Microlunatus soli: one gene and its partner. The protein of the gene in region 1 interacts with the protein of each later gene in a pairwise test. Links are inferred from orthologs where the notes say so. Each region holds a gene or a part of one and is shown in the gene's direction. Other genes may lie near its edges.

Evidence for each region.
Region 2: the proteins of eno (region 1) and rpe interact in binary tests that used the Escherichia coli proteins (3 or more experiments, as listed by UniProt). The link is inferred for Microlunatus soli from one-to-one orthologs.

What each region holds. Positions count from the first base shown.
Region 1 is NZ_LT629772.1:1,493,440-1,501,569, reverse strand. The notes cover bases 2,958-5,896. They hold eno (phosphopyruvate hydratase), read left to right. Parts: upstream 2,958-3,754; coding sequence 3,755-5,038; downstream 5,039-5,896. Other genes in these bases: BLU38_RS07030 (FtsB family cell division protein), read left to right, coding at 5,047-5,766; BLU38_RS07040 (hypothetical protein), read left to right, coding at 3,085-3,465. Outside these bases: BLU38_RS07060 (HAD family hydrolase), read left to right, coding at 1-121; BLU38_RS07055 (NAD-dependent epimerase/dehydratase family protein), read left to right, coding at 138-1,019; BLU38_RS07050 (P-loop NTPase family protein), read left to right, coding at 1,016-1,585; BLU38_RS32295 (alpha/beta fold hydrolase), read left to right, coding at 2,229-2,600; BLU38_RS32290 (alpha/beta fold hydrolase), read left to right, coding at 2,495-2,860; BLU38_RS07025 (DUF501 domain-containing protein), read left to right, coding at 6,129-6,680; BLU38_RS07020 (Ppx/GppA phosphatase family protein), read left to right, coding at 6,677-7,630; BLU38_RS07015 (glycine cleavage system protein R), read left to right, coding at 7,765-8,130. UniProt on the Escherichia coli protein: Catalyzes the reversible conversion of 2-phosphoglycerate (2-PG) into phosphoenolpyruvate (PEP). It is essential for the degradation of carbohydrates via glycolysis.
Region 2 is NZ_LT629772.1:6,514,859-6,522,923, reverse strand. What follows is about bases 3,558-6,431. They hold rpe (ribulose-phosphate 3-epimerase), read left to right. Parts: upstream 3,558-4,607; coding sequence 4,608-5,255; downstream 5,256-6,431. Other genes in these bases: BLU38_RS29770 (helix-turn-helix transcriptional regulator), read right to left, coding at 6,252-6,431; BLU38_RS29775 (oxidoreductase), read right to left, coding at 5,277-6,128; BLU38_RS29785 (RsmB/NOP family class I SAM-dependent RNA methyltransferase), read left to right, coding at 3,558-4,567. In the rest of the region: BLU38_RS29800 (amidase), read left to right, coding at 1-1,221; BLU38_RS29795 (aminoglycoside phosphotransferase family protein), read left to right, coding at 1,283-2,200; fmt (methionyl-tRNA formyltransferase), read left to right, coding at 2,238-3,164; more of BLU38_RS29785, read left to right, coding at 3,161-3,557; more of BLU38_RS29770, read right to left, coding at 6,432-7,142; BLU38_RS29765 (PadR family transcriptional regulator), read left to right, coding at 7,296-7,868; BLU38_RS29760 (sulfatase), read left to right, coding at 7,947-8,065. UniProt on the Escherichia coli protein: Catalyzes the reversible epimerization of D-ribulose 5-phosphate to D-xylulose 5-phosphate.

The sequences.
Region 1 (8,130 bases):
CTCCGGCGGCTTCACCGACGCGGACCGGCTGGCCGCCACCGGTCTGCCGTTGGCCCACAACCTGGCCGACGCCGTCGCCCTGGCCGCAGACGTCGACCCATCCATGTCGCGTCGGCACTGACAGCTAACCTGAGCCGGTGCACATCCTTGTGACCGGCGCCACCGGCTACGTCGGTCGGTCCGCCGCGCTAGCGCTGACAGCGGACGGACACCGGGTCGATGCCCTCACCCGAGATCCCGGCGCCGAGCGAGCCGTCGAGCTGTCGGATGCCGGAGTCAGATCCGTCCGCGGCGACCTCGGCGATCCCGCTTCACTGACGGCGGCGATCCGAGACGTCGACGCGGTCCTGCACACGGCGTTCGACGCCGATGATCATGTCGGCACCGACCGGGCGCTCTTCGGTGCGCTGCGGACCGCGGACCAGGACGGCCGCCACCGGCACCTGGTCTACACCACCGGCTGTTCGGTATACGGCCCGAGCGATCACCCCGTTCTCACCGAGTCGACGCCGGTAGATCCGGACAACCGGCGGGCACGGCTGGAGGCGGAACTGCGTGCCACCGGGATCCCACACACGATCCTGCGGCCGGCGATGGTGCACGGCGGCGATGCCCGGACCTCGATCGTCGGCCGCTGGTTCGAGGCGGCCCGAGCAGGGCGCCCGGTGCATCACGGACGGCGGGACAAGCGCTGGTCGTGGGTCCACGTCGACGACGTTGCCGACGCCTACCGAGCGGTACTGAGGGACCCTGCCGCACAAGCAGGCAAGGTCTTCCTTCTTGCCGAGGACCAGCCGGTGGAACCGCTGGCCGTGCTCCAGGCCGCAGCCCGGACCGCCGGCCACCGGGGCGCGGTGTCCTTCGCGCCGATCGAGGACGAGATCGCGACCTATCGGGTGTTCGATCACGACGAGATCGTCGACGCCACACAGGCCCGCACGCACCTCGGCTGGACGCCCGGTCGACCGGACGTCCTCGCCGAGCTGTCTGCCTCGTACGCGGCCTGGTCGCGAGCATGACCGCCGCATCGACCGAAGACGGTCCGGCACCAGCCCGACGAGTCATGGTCTACGGCGTCACCGGCAGCGGGAAGTCCACCCTGGCAGCCGAATTGGCCCGCGTCACCGAGTTGCCCGGGATCGCGATCGACGACTTGACCTGGCAACCGGGCTGGGTCCCGGTCGGTAAGGACGAACAGCGCCGGATCATCGGCGAGGTCTGCGCCCAGAACAGCTGGATCCTGGACCACGGCTACGGATCCTGGCTGGATCTGGTCAACGAACGGGTCGAGTTGATCATCGGGCTGGACTATCCGCGGTGGTTGTCGTTGGGTCGACTGATCAGGCGGACCGTCGGCAATGCCCTGACCAAGAAGCCGATGTGCAACGGCAATGTCGAGCGGCTGGACCGGATCCTCGCCAAGGACTCGATCATCCGCTGGCACTTCCATTCCTTTGCCAAGAAGCGTCGACGGCTCCGGCAATGGGCCGCCGACCCGGACGGCCCACAGGTGCTGTTGTTCAGCCGCCCGGCGCAGGTCGAACGCTGGCTGCGGGCGCAGGTGCCCGGCGGGGTCCGGAGCTGATCGCTTCCGAGCCGAGGACCTGTTGCGCATGACGCATCTCCGCAGGCTTCGGAGCCGGGCAGGGCAACGGACACCACAGAACACGGCATCTCGTGCGGCGGCTCCGTCCCGGAGGTGGAACCTCTAGCGGGACGGTACTTGCTCCGGTGGGAGCAGATCAGAGCATGGTCCGCGGGGATTGGGTGGATTTGTGGTGTGAACTCGGTCCATAATCCACCCGCTGTCGGCTTTGTCGGTGCTCGGCGAGTGCCGCCCGATTCCTCGTCACCTAGCGGTTGTGAACCACGCAATTTGCGATCTCAGCGGGCCCGAAGCGGAGTGCCTCCCGCTCAGGTGGTCGGTCTGGGCGGAATGAGATCGTGATGTGCAGGGATTCTCCGGCAGCACTGATGACCGATCGGTGCCGGCGCAGCGAGGGAAGTTTCCGCCGGAACCTCCCACTGTGGAGCACCACACCTGATCGCGCGGTCATCGATCTCCAATGACACAGCGATCCCAGTCGCGGTCGGATGCCCGATTGGGTTGTCCGGAGGGTCTGTCCGCCAGGGTCTGCTTGCGGGCGGTGTCGGCCAGCGTCGACCGAGGAGCGCTCTACGGGCGCGGCTTCGACGTCAAGTGAGCCTTGTCGCGGAGGATTCAGTGCATGTCTGGTGAGCATTACGTCTCGGTCGGTGGCGAGGTCAGGCTGTTCGTTCGCGAGCTGGGTGACCGCGGCCGTGACCGGCCGTCTCTGCTTGTGCTGCACGGCGGCCCGGATGTCGGGCATAGCTATCGGCTGCCCGGGGTGGAACGACTTGCAGCCGATCATCATGTGGTCTTGTTCGACTTCCGCGGCTGTGGTCGAAGCAGCTGCGGTCTGGCAGTGGAGGAACTTCAGCCCGAGTTGGTGGTTCAGACACGCATCGGCTCATCGCAGCCCTTTCCCTTGGACCGGTCGACCTGCTCGGATTCTCGACCGGGGGACGGGCTGCAACCGCGTTCGTGGAGCGCCATCCTGAGGATGTCCGGCGGTTGATCCTGGCGTCCACGAGTGCCTATCCCAGTTCTGACGGCGAGCAGTACCTGCAGGACTGGGCGGAGTACCAGCGACGCCTGGAGGGTGAGCGGGCGGCAGAAGGGGGTCGGTTCGTCAGTGGTGGGTTCGGTCCGCGGCGCGTAGGGACCCGAGCTGCGTCGTGGCGCGGCCGGGATGACACGAACGAGGAGTTCGTCACACTGCCATCACCTGCGACATCGCGACCAGTGAGCACCGGTCCGCTGAGGGATCCCTACTGAGGCGTCGATTCCACGATGATCTGCACGACAAACGGCAGCCCCGCCGGACGAACCGCTGGATGACGGATGGCGGTTTCAACCGATCGTCACCGGGCACTCGATAACGATCGATTCCGGCACCCGATCGACGACAGCAGCGGCGGACCTCGGTATCTCCCCGATCGGCCCCTGATCCTCGGGTTATCCCGACTGTGCACGACTCTCCTGAGAGCTACATTGCTGGTATGTCAGTTCCGTCGTACGAGGCCCGGCGCGATGCCGCCGCGGCGATGGGGGCACGCCAGGAACTGGGGCCCGAATACGAAGCACAGATCGCCGCCGGCCTCGCCGAGCGGGTCGAGCACGCCGTCTGGCAACAGCACCAGCACGGCAGTCAGTACGCCCAGATCGAGCTCGCCAAGATCCACGACGAGCGAGCGAGCCGCGCTCAACGCTTCGCGCTGGCGATCATCTCGCTCGGCACGGGCATCCCGCTCACCGCGATCGGTGCGGAGCTGGTCCAACCCGGACTGCTGGGCATCGGCGTGACCTGGGCCGGCATCGTCGGCGTGAACGCCGTCTTCGCCCTCCGCGATCGCAACCGCCGGCAGTCACCGCACCGCTGAGCACATCACCGACCGAATCCCGGGGAGCCCTTTTGGTCCCGCGGACGCTCTGACCTACCCGGATAGCACACCTTGGCGGGAAGTCGGAGAGGAAGCCGTGCCGATGCCGATGGACCAGCGGGGCTGTGGTCTGCAAAAGCCGGGACGGACCGTGGCGTACCGGTTCGTCCAGCGGTCGCGCCGTTAGGCTGGGGGTCCGGGCAGGGTGCGTCCGAGCTGTCCGTGCATGACACGGCTGGGACACGGTCGCCCGGTCTGACTTATGCGATTTTCTAGGAAGGCAAGATCTGTGGCCAGTATTGAGTTCGTCGACGCACGCGAGATCCTCGATTCGCGCGGTAACCCGACCGTCGAGGTCGAGGTCCTGCTCGACGACGGCGCCGAGGGTCGCGCAGCGGTTCCGTCCGGCGCCTCGACCGGTGCCTTCGAGGCCGTCGAGTTGCGGGACGGCGAGCAGCGCTACGGCGGCAAGGGCGTCACCAAGGCCGTTGCCGGTGTGATCGACCAGATCGGTCCCGAGGTGGTCGGCTTCGACGCCTCCGAGCAGCGACTGATCGACCAGACCATGCTCGACCTGGACGGCACCCCCAACAAGGCCAAGCTCGGTGCCAACGCCATCCTCGGCGTCTCGCTCGCCGTTGCTCATGCCGCCGCCCAGTCGGCGGAGTTGCCGCTCTACCGTTACCTCGGCGGACCGAACGCGCACACCCTGCCGGTGCCGATGATGAACATCATGAACGGTGGGGCGCACGCCGACTCCGACGTCGACGTCCAGGAGTTCATGATCGCTCCGATCGGCGCGGCGACCTACGCCGAGGCGTTGGAGAGCGGCGTCTCGGTCTACCACAGCCTCAAGTCGGTGCTGAAGAAGCAGGGCCTGTCGACCGGACTCGGTGACGAGGGCGGCTTCGCGCCGAACCTGCCGAAGAACGTCGCAGCCCTGGAGCTCATCGCCGAGGCGATCGACAAGGCCGGCCTCAAGATCGGCACCGACATCGCGCTCGCGCTCGACGTCGCCAGCACCGAGTTCTTCGCCGACGGCGCCTACACCTTCGAAGGCAAGAAGTTGTCCGCCGACGAGATGACCGCGATCTACGAGCAGTGGATGAAGGATTTCCCGATCGTCTCGATCGAGGATCCGCTGGCCGAGGACGACTGGGCGGGCTGGAGCAATCTGGTCAGCAGGATCGGGGACAAGGTGCAGATCGTCGGCGACGACCTGTTCGTCACCAACGTCGAGCGGCTGCAGCGCGGCATCGACGAGGCCGCTGCCAACGCGTTGCTGGTCAAGGTCAACCAGATCGGCACTCTGACCGAGACCTTCGACGCTGTTGATCTTGCTCACCGTTCGCAGTTCCATTGCATGATGAGCCACCGGTCGGGGGAGACCGAGGACACCACGATCGCCGACCTCGCCGTCGCCACCAACGTCGGCCAGATCAAGTCCGGCGCCCCGGCCCGTACCGACCGGGTGGCCAAGTACAACCAACTGTTGCGGATCGAGGAGGACCTCGACGACGCGGCCCGCTACGCCGGAGCTGCAGCGTTCCCGCGCTACCAGGCTGCGAACTGAGGTAGCAGATGCCGAATTCGCGCCGCCCGAATCGACCCGGCCCCGGACGCAGCACCGGAACCGGACGTAACCCCGGGACCAGCCGCAGCGCTGGGACGGGCCGGTCGGGCGCGCGCGGATCCGCGGCCAAGAGCTCGGCCGGCAAGGCCGGGACCAAACGGACCGGCAGCAACCGCCGGTCCGGGGCCTCGCACAAGCCCACCACGCCGGCACAGTCCCAGACGGTTTCGGAGCCGACGGTCACCCGGGAGGAGTCGCCGACCGGCGCTGTCGCCCGTCGACGCGCCAGTCTGACCACCCGGGCGATCGCGCTCGCGGTCGTGGTGTTGATCTTGACCATCTCGTACGCGTCCAGCCTGCGGGTCTACTTCAAGCAACGCCAGGACATCGCCGACACCAAACAGCAGATCATCAACGCCCAACGCAACATCAGCGAACTCAGCAATGAGATCTCTCGCTGGAACGATCCCAACTACGTCCGCACCCAGGCTCGTGACCGGCTCGGCTGGGTGGTCCCCGGTGAACGCGGATACCGCGTCATCGGGGCCGACGGCCAGCCTGTCACCGGCGACACGGAGATCGCCGCCGAGAAGACCAGCAACGCTCCGAAGAAGGCCTGGTACACCAAGATGTGGGGCTCGGTGGAGACCGCCGACGACCCGCGGCCGGCCAAGAAGGACGACCCGGCCGACAAGCCGCCGATCACCGAGAAGACCAAACGCCGCTGACCCGTCAGTTTGTCCCCGACATGCCCGGCATGTCGGGGACAAACTGACGGGTCAGCGGAATGGGTGGCCGCTGGCCCAGCCGTCGACCACGGTTCGAGGTACCGTTCTCAGGAAATCCCTTCCTGGCAAGGGAAAGCGTACGGCGTTCGGGCAGGTGAAGCAGGCCTGGCGGGCCGGTGCTGCACGGTTGATCATGCTTGACCTGATGGCTACCCGATCAGTCCATATCGCCGGCTGCGTCCACGAGCGTTCGAAGGATCGCAGCTGCGGCCACACGCTCGAGCCGGTCCGCGCCGTCCGATCCCGATGCGATCGGCAACCGCAGTTACTCCGAACGGCGCTCCGACTGAGAGACTGGACCGGTGCTGGAACCATTCACCGAAGCCGACGAGGCCGCCGTCCACGCCCAACTGGGCCGGGTGCCGCGCGGTGTTGCCGGTGTCGCTCATCGCTGCCCCTGCGGGAAACCAGCCGTGCTGGCGACCGAGCCGCGGCTGCCGGACGGGACGCCGTTCCCGACCACCTATTACCTGACCTGTCCGCGGGCGACCGCGGCCATCTCGACCCTGGAATCCGACGGTCGGATGGCGGAGATGACCGAGCGGCTCAGCACCGACGCCGAGCTGGCGGCCGGCTACCGTGCGGCACACCAGGCCTATCTCGCGGATCGGCAAGCCCTGGGTCGAGGACCGAGCGCCGAGGTCCCCGAGATCGACGGGATCAGTGCCGGTGGAATGCCGGACCGGGTCAAGTGTCTGCACGCGCTGGCGGCGCACTCGTTGGCCGCCGGACCGGGTGTCAATCCGGTGGGCGACGAGGCGGTCGCCGAGATCGGCAACTTCTGGCAGCGGCCGTGCCTGACCGATCCGGACGATGATCAGCAGGAAACCTCGGCGCCGGGCAGCGGCCGATGACCGGCGGTCCGGTGGCGATCGTCGACTGCGGCACCAACACCATCCGGCTGCTGATCGCCGAGTCCGACGGTCGCGGCGGCCTGCGGGAGCTGGACCGTCGGATGGAGATCGTCCGGCTGGGCCAAGGGGTCGACGCGACCGGCAGCTTCCTGCCGGAGGCGTTGCAGCGGACGTTCGCCGCGACCGAACGCTACGCAGGCGTGATCACCGAACACGGTGTTGATCTTGAACGGATCCGGTTCGTCGCCACCTCGGCAAGCCGGGACGTCAGCAACCGCGAGGAATTCTTCGCGGGCATCAGCACCCGTCTCGGCGTGATTCCGCAGGTGATCACCGGCGACGAGGAAGCGCGGCTGTCCTTCGCCGGTGCGTTGTCGGGGGCGAACGAACCCGCCGGGCCGGTGCTGGTCACCGACATCGGCGGTGGCTCCACGGAGTTGATCATCGGGAACGCCGCCGGTGAGCCGAGCCGGGGGATTTCACTGGACATCGGCTCGGTCCGCATCACCGAACGCTTCTGGTCCGCCGACCCGCCGACAGTCGACGATCGTGCCCGGGCAACCCGGCTGATCGACGAGCTGTTGGACGACAGCGGTATCGCCTTCTCCGAGGTCCGGACCTGGATCGGTGTCGCCGGCACGCTGACCACGCTTGCCGCGATCGATCTCGACCTGGCCGACTACGACCGGACGCTGGTCCACGGCCACCGCGTCGGCCGCGACCGGGTGACGGCGATCGCCGCCGCACTCGCGGCCTCCAGCAGCGAACAGATCCGCGGCCGCAACGGCGTCCATCCGCAACGCGCCGATGTGATCACCGCCGGCGCCCTGATCGCCGGCCGGATCGGCTCCCGACTGATGGTCGACGCCCTGATCGTCAGCGAGTCCGACATCCTGGACGGCGCCGCTCTCGATCTGCTCCGAGCAGCCGGCGCCGGCCAAGGGGCCTGAGCCTGTCGAGGGACCGATCCGCAACCCAAGGGCCCTGAGCTTGTCGAAGGGCCGAAGACCGTCCGAGCGGTCGCACCCTTCGACAGGCTCAGGGATCTTGGATGCTCGGCAACGGCGCATGAAACAATCGCCCGGTGACCACGTACGCGATCACCGTCATCGCCCAGGACCGGCCGGGCATCATCGCGCGGGTCGCCGCCGCCTTGGCCGCCGAGCAGCTCAATCTCGCCGACTCGTCGATGACTGTGCTCCGTGGCCAGCTGGCGATGACCCTGATCTGCACCGGCCAGGCCGAGCTCGAACGCGTCCGCGCGGCGATGACCGATGCGGCCGCCGACGATCTGATCATCCATGTCCATCTGATCGACGGTGCGGCATCGGTGACCGGCACGGGGCCGAGCTACCTGCTGACCGTGCACGGTGCGGATCGGTTGGGGATCGTCGCGACGCTGACCGGCGTGCTGGCCGAGGCAGGGGGCAACATCAGCGATCTGACGACC
Region 2 (8,065 bases), 5.0 Mb from region 1 along the record:
GACCGGGCCCGGGCGGACGCGAAGACCGCCGAGCAACAATGGGCTCGCAATCCCGACGATGCGCCGCCGATGCTCGGCATCCCGTTCGCGATCAAGGACCTGGTCCCGACCGCCGGGATCCGGACCACCAAGGGATCCCGGCTGACGCGGGATTGGATCCCGGAACAGAACTCGCCGCTGGCCGATCGACTGCTCGGATCCGGCGGCGTGATGATGGGCAAGACGACCACCTCCGAGGTCGGCTGGAAGGCCGCTGCGGGCAATCGTGTCAACGGCCCGGCGCACAACCCGCACAACCTGGCCCGCACAGCCGGCGGGTCGAGCGGTGGCGCAGCGGCGGCCGTCGCGGCTGGCTTCGCGCCGGTCGCGCAGGGCGGCGACGGCGCGGGCTCGGTCAGGATTCCAGCGGCCTTCTGCGGTGTCGTCGGGATCAAACCCGGCCCGGGCCTGATCCCGTACTACCCTCCGACGCCACTGAGCAGCATCGTCGCCAACGGCACCCTGGCCCGCAGCGTCGACGACGCCGCCGCGCTGCTGGATCTGATCTCCACCGCCGACCCGCGAGATCCCACGTCGATGCTGCGCGACCACAGACCTGTCGCACCGCGTCGGGACGAGCGAGCGAGCAGCCCGCTGCGGATCGCCTACTGCCCGACCTGGGGTGGCCGGCCGGCCGAGCCGGAGATCACCGCCGCACTCGATCTGACCGCCGAACGTCTCGGCGCCGCCGGCCATCGGGTCGAGCTCTGCGACGACACGCCGCGGGATCGGTTCGACCTGCTGCATGTCATCTGGACAACCGGATTCGCCGCCATCCTGTCCGGGGCCGACCAGAGCGAGCTGGATCCGGGGTTGGCCGCGGTGATCGAGGCGGCCGGCGCGTTCAGCGGTGCCGATCTGGCGGCAGCGCATCTGGAGCGTCAGGAGTACAAGGCGGAGGTCAGCAGCTTCCTCGCACCGTACGACCTGATCCTGACCCCGAGCTGCGCGGTGACGGCGTTCCCCGTCGGCCAGGACGGCCCGGACAGTGTCAACGAGGAGCCGGCCGACTATCTGGACTGGGCCTGGTTCAGCTACGCCTTCAATCTCAGCGAACATCCCGCGATCTCGATACCGGTGCACGGTCCGAGCCTTCCGATCGGGGCCCAGCTCGTCGCAGCGCACGGGGCAGAGGCCCGACTGATCCGGGCCGCCCGGACGATCGAGGACGACCTGTCCTGACATTCCCGGGACGGGAGAATCCTGGTTGCAGGCCGCAACGAGGGATGGTTGTGTCTGCGGTGTGCCGAATCCCGAGCCCGGCCGGCCGTCCACGCTGATCACGGTGCCGGAGTCGTTCCGGGAGATGCCTCGCTGGTGGCACGATGTGGCCGGGCGGGACTGGCTGGACGCACTGCCGGACCTGGTGTCGGCGCAATGCCGACGGTGGGATCTTGATCGTGACGGGCCGGTGATGCACGGCTCCAACGCCCTGGCGGTACCGGTCCGCCGACATGATCAACGGCTGGTGCTTCGGTTGGCGCCGCCGGGCGACGACGTCGCCGGCGAGGCGGCAGCGCTGCGGATCTGGGACGGCCGCGGCACGGTACGGCTGTTCGACGTCGACCACGCCGACCGAGCCATGCTGTTGGAGCGACTGGACGGCACCCGGACGCTGCGGTCGGAGCCGCTCGGGGTGGCGATCCCGATCATTGCCGGCCTGGTCGGTGAGCTCGCGGTACCGGTGCCGGACGAGGTGCGATCGACGGCCTCGATCGCCCGAGCGCACACCGAGAAGTTCGAACGCGACTGGTCGGCACTGGACGGTCCGACGCCGCGCACTCAACTGGACCGTGCTCTGGAATTGGCGGCCGAACGGGCGACCGAGACGGTGCTCGGGCGTGCGGTGGACGGCGACCTGCACTCTGATCAGGTCCTGGCCGCCGAACGGGCACCCTGGTTGGTTGTCGACCCGGTGCTGCTGCGCGGCGACCCGGAGTACGACTTCGCCCGGGTGCTGTGGGACCGATTGGACGAACTGCCGGACCGGACCGATGTGCTCGGGGCGTTCGAGACCTTCGTCGCCGCTGCCGGGCTGCCCGACGATCGGGCCCGTTCCTGGATCGTGCTGCGCGCGATGTCGTATCTGCTGTGGGGGATCCCGCGTGGGCTGACCTGGGATCCGCCGAAGTGCCGTCGGCTACTGGATCTGTTCTGCTGAATCGGCCGCCGGCCGCTCGGCTCGTACAATCCACCGCGTGAGAATCGTCTTCGCCGGCACGCCCGAGGCAGCGGTCCCGTCCCTGGACGCGCTGCTCGCATCCGATCACGAGGTGCTGGCAGTGCTGACCCGGCCGGACGCGCCGAGCGGCCGCGGACGCAAGCTGCAGCCCAGTCCGGTCGCCGCCCGGGCCGCCGAGGCCGGCCTGGAGATCCTTCGCCCGGACCGGCCGCGCGATCCCGATTTCATCGCCCGCCTCACCGACCTCGCACCGGACTGCTGCCCGGTGGTCGCCTACGGTGCGCTGATCCCGCAGCGGGTGATCAACATCCCTCGGCACGGCTGGGTCAATCTGCACTTCTCGCTGCTGCCCGCCTGGCGGGGAGCTGCGCCGGTGCAGCACGCGATCATCAACGGGGACGCGACGACCGGCGCCGCCACCTTCTCCCTGGTCAAGGAGCTGGATGCCGGACCGGTGTATGCCACCATCGAGGACGCGATCGGCCCGCAGGACACTTCCGGCGATCTGCTGCAGCGGCTCGCCGTGTCCGGTGCGGACCTGCTGGTCAGGACGTTGAACGGCATCGAGGACGGTTCGCTGCAGCCGCAGCCGCAGCCGACCGATGGCATTTCCTTGGCGCCCAAGATCACCGTCGAGGACGCCCGGATCGATTGGCAGCTGGCGGCCGTCGCGATCGATCGGATGGTCCGCGGCTGCTCCCCGGCACCCGGCGCGTGGAGCACCTTCCGCGGCGCTCACTTCAAGATCAACTCCGGGACACCGGACGAGCGGAATGATCTTGCACCAGGCACCCTCGAGGTCACCAAGAAGAGCGTCCGGGTCGGCACCGGTGACGGCAGCCTGCTGCTCGGCGACGTCCAGGCCCAGGGTAAGAAGCCGATGCGCGCCGCGGACTGGGCCCGCGGCGTGCAGTTCGCGACCGACGAACGACTCGGGGCATGACTCCACCAGGGCCCGGCCCGGCGGCGGGGCGGGCCGGGCGACGTCGGCCTCGCCATCCCGACGCCGCCCGGCTGCTCGCCTTCGAAGCGCTGCGACAGGTGCACGCCGACGACGGCTACGCCAACCTGGTGCTAGGTTCGTTGCTGCGCGAGCGTGAGCTGTCCACCCGCGACGCCGCCTTCGCCACCGAACTGTTCTCCGGCACCTGCCGGATGCAGGGCAGCTACGACGTGATCATCGAGCACGCATCCGGACGGTCGACCAAGACCCTGCAACCGGCTGTCCTCGACCTGCTGCGGCTCGGCAGCCATCAGCTGCTGTCGATGCGGGTCGCCGATCACGCCGCGGTCGGCGCGACGGTCGACCTGGCCGCAGCGACCGTCGGGCGTCGGGTCACCGGTCTGGTCAACGCCGTGCTGCGCAAGATCGGAGCGCGCGACTATGCCGCCTGGGTGTCCAAGATCAGTTCCGACAGCCCCGACATCGCCGACAGCTGGGATGAGCTGGCACTGCGTACCGCGCATCCACGGTGGATCGTCGATGCTTATGCCGAGTTGCTTCCGGTCGACCAGGTCGAACCCGCGCTCGTCGCCAACAACCTGCAGGCCGGGACGAGTCTTGTGGTCCGGCCGGGGCTGGCCGAGGTGGCCGAACTGATCAGCGCCGGTGCCGAACCGGGGCGGTTTTCGCCCTACGCAGCAACGATCTCCGGCGATCCGGCTCGACTGGCCGCCGTCGCCGAGGGCCGCGCCGGTGTCCAGGACGAGGGATCGCAGCTGGTCGCGCTCGCCCTGGCCCGCGCCGAGGCACCCGATGGTCCCTGGCTGGATCTGTGCGCTGGGCCGGGCGGCAAGTCGGCCCTGCTGGCCGGACTGGCTCGCCAGCAGGATGCGCCGTTCGTCGCCAGCGAGGTCGCGCCGCACCGCGCCCGGTTGGTCCGCACTGCGTTGCGTGGCTATCCCGCGACCGACCCGCGAGAAGTGATCGTCGCCGACGGGACCCGTCCGAGCTGGCACGCCGGCCGGTTCGCCCGGGTGATCGCCGACGTTCCCTGCACCGGGCTCGGCGCACTCCGGCGTCGGCCCGAATCGCGTTGGCGACGGACGGCCGACTCGGTCGAGCAACTGCACCCCCTGCAGACCGCACTGCTCGGCTCCGCCTTGCGAGCCACTCGACCCGGCGGGGTCGTCGCCTACGTCACCTGTTCGCCGCACCGACGGGAGACCGTCGACGTGATCGACGAGGTGGTCGGCGACCGCCCCGATCTGGAATTGCTCGATGTTCCCGCGTTGCTGCCCGAGGTCGACGACGCTGCTCTCGGTTCCTTCCTGCAGCTGTGGCCGCATCGGCATGGCACCGACGCGATGTTCGCCTGTCTGATCCGGGTCCGGACGACGTCGTAGACTCGCCGCCGTGGCCACGACGAACACTTCGCCCAAGATCATGCCGAGCCTGCTGTCGGCGGACTTCGCCAACCTGCAGCAGTCGATCGAGCAGGTGCCGGATGCCGACGCGCTGCACGTCGACGTGATGGACAACCACTTCGTGCCCAACCTCACCCTCGGACTACCTGTGGTGGAAGCGATCCGCAACGTCACCGACAAGTTCCTCGACATCCACCTGATGATCGAGGACCCCGACGTCTGGGCACCCGGCTACGCCGAGGCCGGGGCGGAGTCTGTGACCTTTCATCTGGAGGCAGCCAGGGCGCCGGTCCGGCTCGCCCGGGAGATCAGGGCCAAGGGAGCCCGGGTCGGGCTGGCACTCAAACCGGCCACCCCGATCGAGCCCTACGCCGAGCTGCTCGGTGAGATCGACATGCTGTTGATCATGACCGTCGAGCCCGGCTTCGGCGGGCAGAAGTTCCTGGACCTGACGCTGCCCAAGATCACCCGGAGCCGGGAGCTGATCAGCAAGGCCGGTCTGGACATCTGGCTGCAGGTCGACGGCGGAGTCTCGGCCGAGACCATTGAACGCAGTGCCGAGGCTGGCGCCGACGCGTTCGTCGCCGGGTCCGCGGTGTTCGGGGCGGACGACCCGAACGCGACGGTCAGTTCGCTGCGCACGGCCGCGGCCGACGCCGCGCGCTGATCGTCCGCCCGTAGCCGGCTGTCAGGCGACCGTCACGCCGCCGTCGGTGGAGTCGGTGGAGAGGCTGAGTTCCCGCCAGGCGTCGAAGTCGTCCTGGACCCGTCGGCGTCCGGCGGCGACCAGCCGGACAGCGTCGGAGCCGAGCAGCAGATGGACCGGCGGATTCTCCACCTCCAGCAGACTGAGGACGGCATCGCCGGCGCGATCGGGGTCACCGATGCCCTGTCCGGCGAGGGACTGGCGGCGGGTCCGGATCGGATCGAACAGGGCGTCGTAGTCGGGGATACTGCGTGGTGAGCGGACTAATGATCGGCCTGCCCAGTCGGTCCTGAATGCGCCCGGGGCAACGGCAGTGACGCGGACCCCGAACTGGTTGACCTCCTGGGCGAGGGTGTCGGTGATCCCTTCCAGCGCATGCTTGCTGCCTTCGTAGAACGCCAGCCCGGGGAAGGTGGTGTGCCCACCCATCGAGGTGATCACGAAGATCTGGCCGTCGCGCCGTTCCCGCATGGCCGGCAGCACCGCCTTCACCGTCGCCACCGTGCCGAAGACGTTCACCTCGAACTGGTGGCGCAGCTCGGCCATCGAGGACTCCTCGAAGGTGCCTTCGAGGCCGTAGCCGGCGTTGGCCACCAGGACGTCGATCGGTCCCAGCTCCGCCTCGGCGGCACGGACCGCCGGCTCGATCCGATCCGTGTCGGCCAGGTCGAGGATGAAGGCCCGGGCGCGGTCCGGATCCAACGCCTGGAACGCGGCCGCATGCCGTTCGGTCCGGACGGTGCCGGCGACGCGATGGCCGGCCGCCAGGGCTCGCCGGGCGATGGCCAGGCCGAGGCCGGTGCTGACGCCGGTGATCAGGAAGGTCTTGCTCATGGTTGGGGTCCTTTCGAGGATGGGACTGGCTGCCGGGCGTGCCTGGGCACGTCGACATCGACCCCTGGCTGTCGGGGTCGGGTGGGAATGGATCGGTGCGTGGTGCCCGAGGACGGGCGATGATCAGGACTCGGTGACGGTGTCCTGAGTGACGGTGTGCTGGGTCCGCTCGGTGGCGGGTTCGGTGCCCCAGCTGGCCAGTAGCCGGAGCCGTTCCTGTGACGGTGAGCCGGCCGGCGCAGAATAGACGACGAGAGATTGGCCTGGGTCGGCGACGGAGGTGAAGATCTCGTACTGCAGCTCGAGGTCACCGACGACGGGGTGATGTAGCCGCTTGAGGCCGGTGCTGCGTTCCTGCACGCGGTGCTCGGACCACCAGGCCGGGAACTCGGCCGAGCGCATCATCAGCTCGCCGATCAGGGCGGCGATGCGTTGGTTGCGGGGCTGCGCGGCGGCAGCCAGTCGCAACCCGTGGACGTAGTCGCGGGCGACCCGTTCCCAGTCGTTCCAGACCAGCCGTGCCCGCGGATCCAGCAGTGTCCAGCGCGCCATGCTGCGTTCCCGGCGGGGTAGCTCGGCCACCTCGGGAAACAGCAACCGCCACAGCGTGTTGCCGCCGACGACGGTCAGGTCCCGGTCGCTGACGAAGGCGGGAGCCAGCTCCATCGAGTCCAGCACCTGACGGAGTGCCGGCCGGAGCCGTGACACAGACCCGGTCCGGTCGGCGTGCCCGGCGGTCGTTCCGGCGAGGGCGAACAGGTGGCGGCGCTCGATGTCGTCGAACTGCAATGCCTCGGCGAGGGCCTGCAACACCTGTTCGGACGGCTGCCGGGCACGGCCCTGTTCGAGTCGGGTGTAGTACTCGGTGCTCACCCCGGCCAGCTGCGCGACCTCACTACGGCGCAGACCGGTGACCCGGCGACCGGTGCCGAGGTCGATCGGCAGTCCGACCGCATCCGGGGTGAGTCCGGCCCGTCGAGCCCGCAGGAATTCGCCCAAGTCGTTCGTGCCCATGGCCCCAACTCTGCTGGTCGTCGGGCGGATCGCCAAGGCCGTAGCTTTCCCTGCGAGTACCACCCTCGGCGGCCGGGTCTTGACGCGATCAGTCGCGATCACATATAACACTTCTCATCTATATGAGTTTTCACCTATGGGCGAGGAGGCCGGGTGAAGTTCGAGCACGTGATCCTCGGGCTGCTGTCCTGGCGACCCTTCAGCGGATACGAGCTGGCCAAGCATCTGGAGGTCGAGGGCCGGTTCCTGAAGAACAAGGTGCACCTCAGCCAGATCTATCGACTGCTGTCGCGGATGGTCGACTCCGGGTGGGTGAGTTACCAGGTCTCGGTCAACGACGGCCGGCCGGACTCCAAGATCTACCGGCTGACAGCGTCGGGGGAGCAGGTGCTGCGGGATTGGGTGACCGGCCCGTACGAGCCGTCGACCCGCTTCCAGGATCCCGAGTTCATGGTCCGGTTCACCTTCGGTGGCCCGCTGGACCACGACGCGCTGCTGCGGCTGATCCGGACCGAGTTGGAATGCCGGCGGGCACAGGTCGCCCGATTCCGGACCCGCGACCGGACGATCACCGATCTGGACCCGATCGAGGGAGTCGACACGGCGATGGTCGACCGGGTGCGGGAGCTGAGTCATCTGCACGGAGCCGCCTCGATCGATGCCTGGATCGACTGGCTGCAGCGGATGCTGACCGAATTGGGCGGGACCGTCCCTTCGACAGGCTGAGGGACCACTGCGACAGGCTCAGGGACCTCCATCCCTTCGATGAACTCCGAACCGACCGACGAGAGGAATGACTGAGGCATGAAGGCGATCATGGTCATGTTCGACACCCTGAACAAGCGGTTCCTGCCGCCGTACGGAAACGACTGGGTGCACGCGCCGAACTTTCGTCGGCTCGCCGAACGGACCGCGACCTTCGA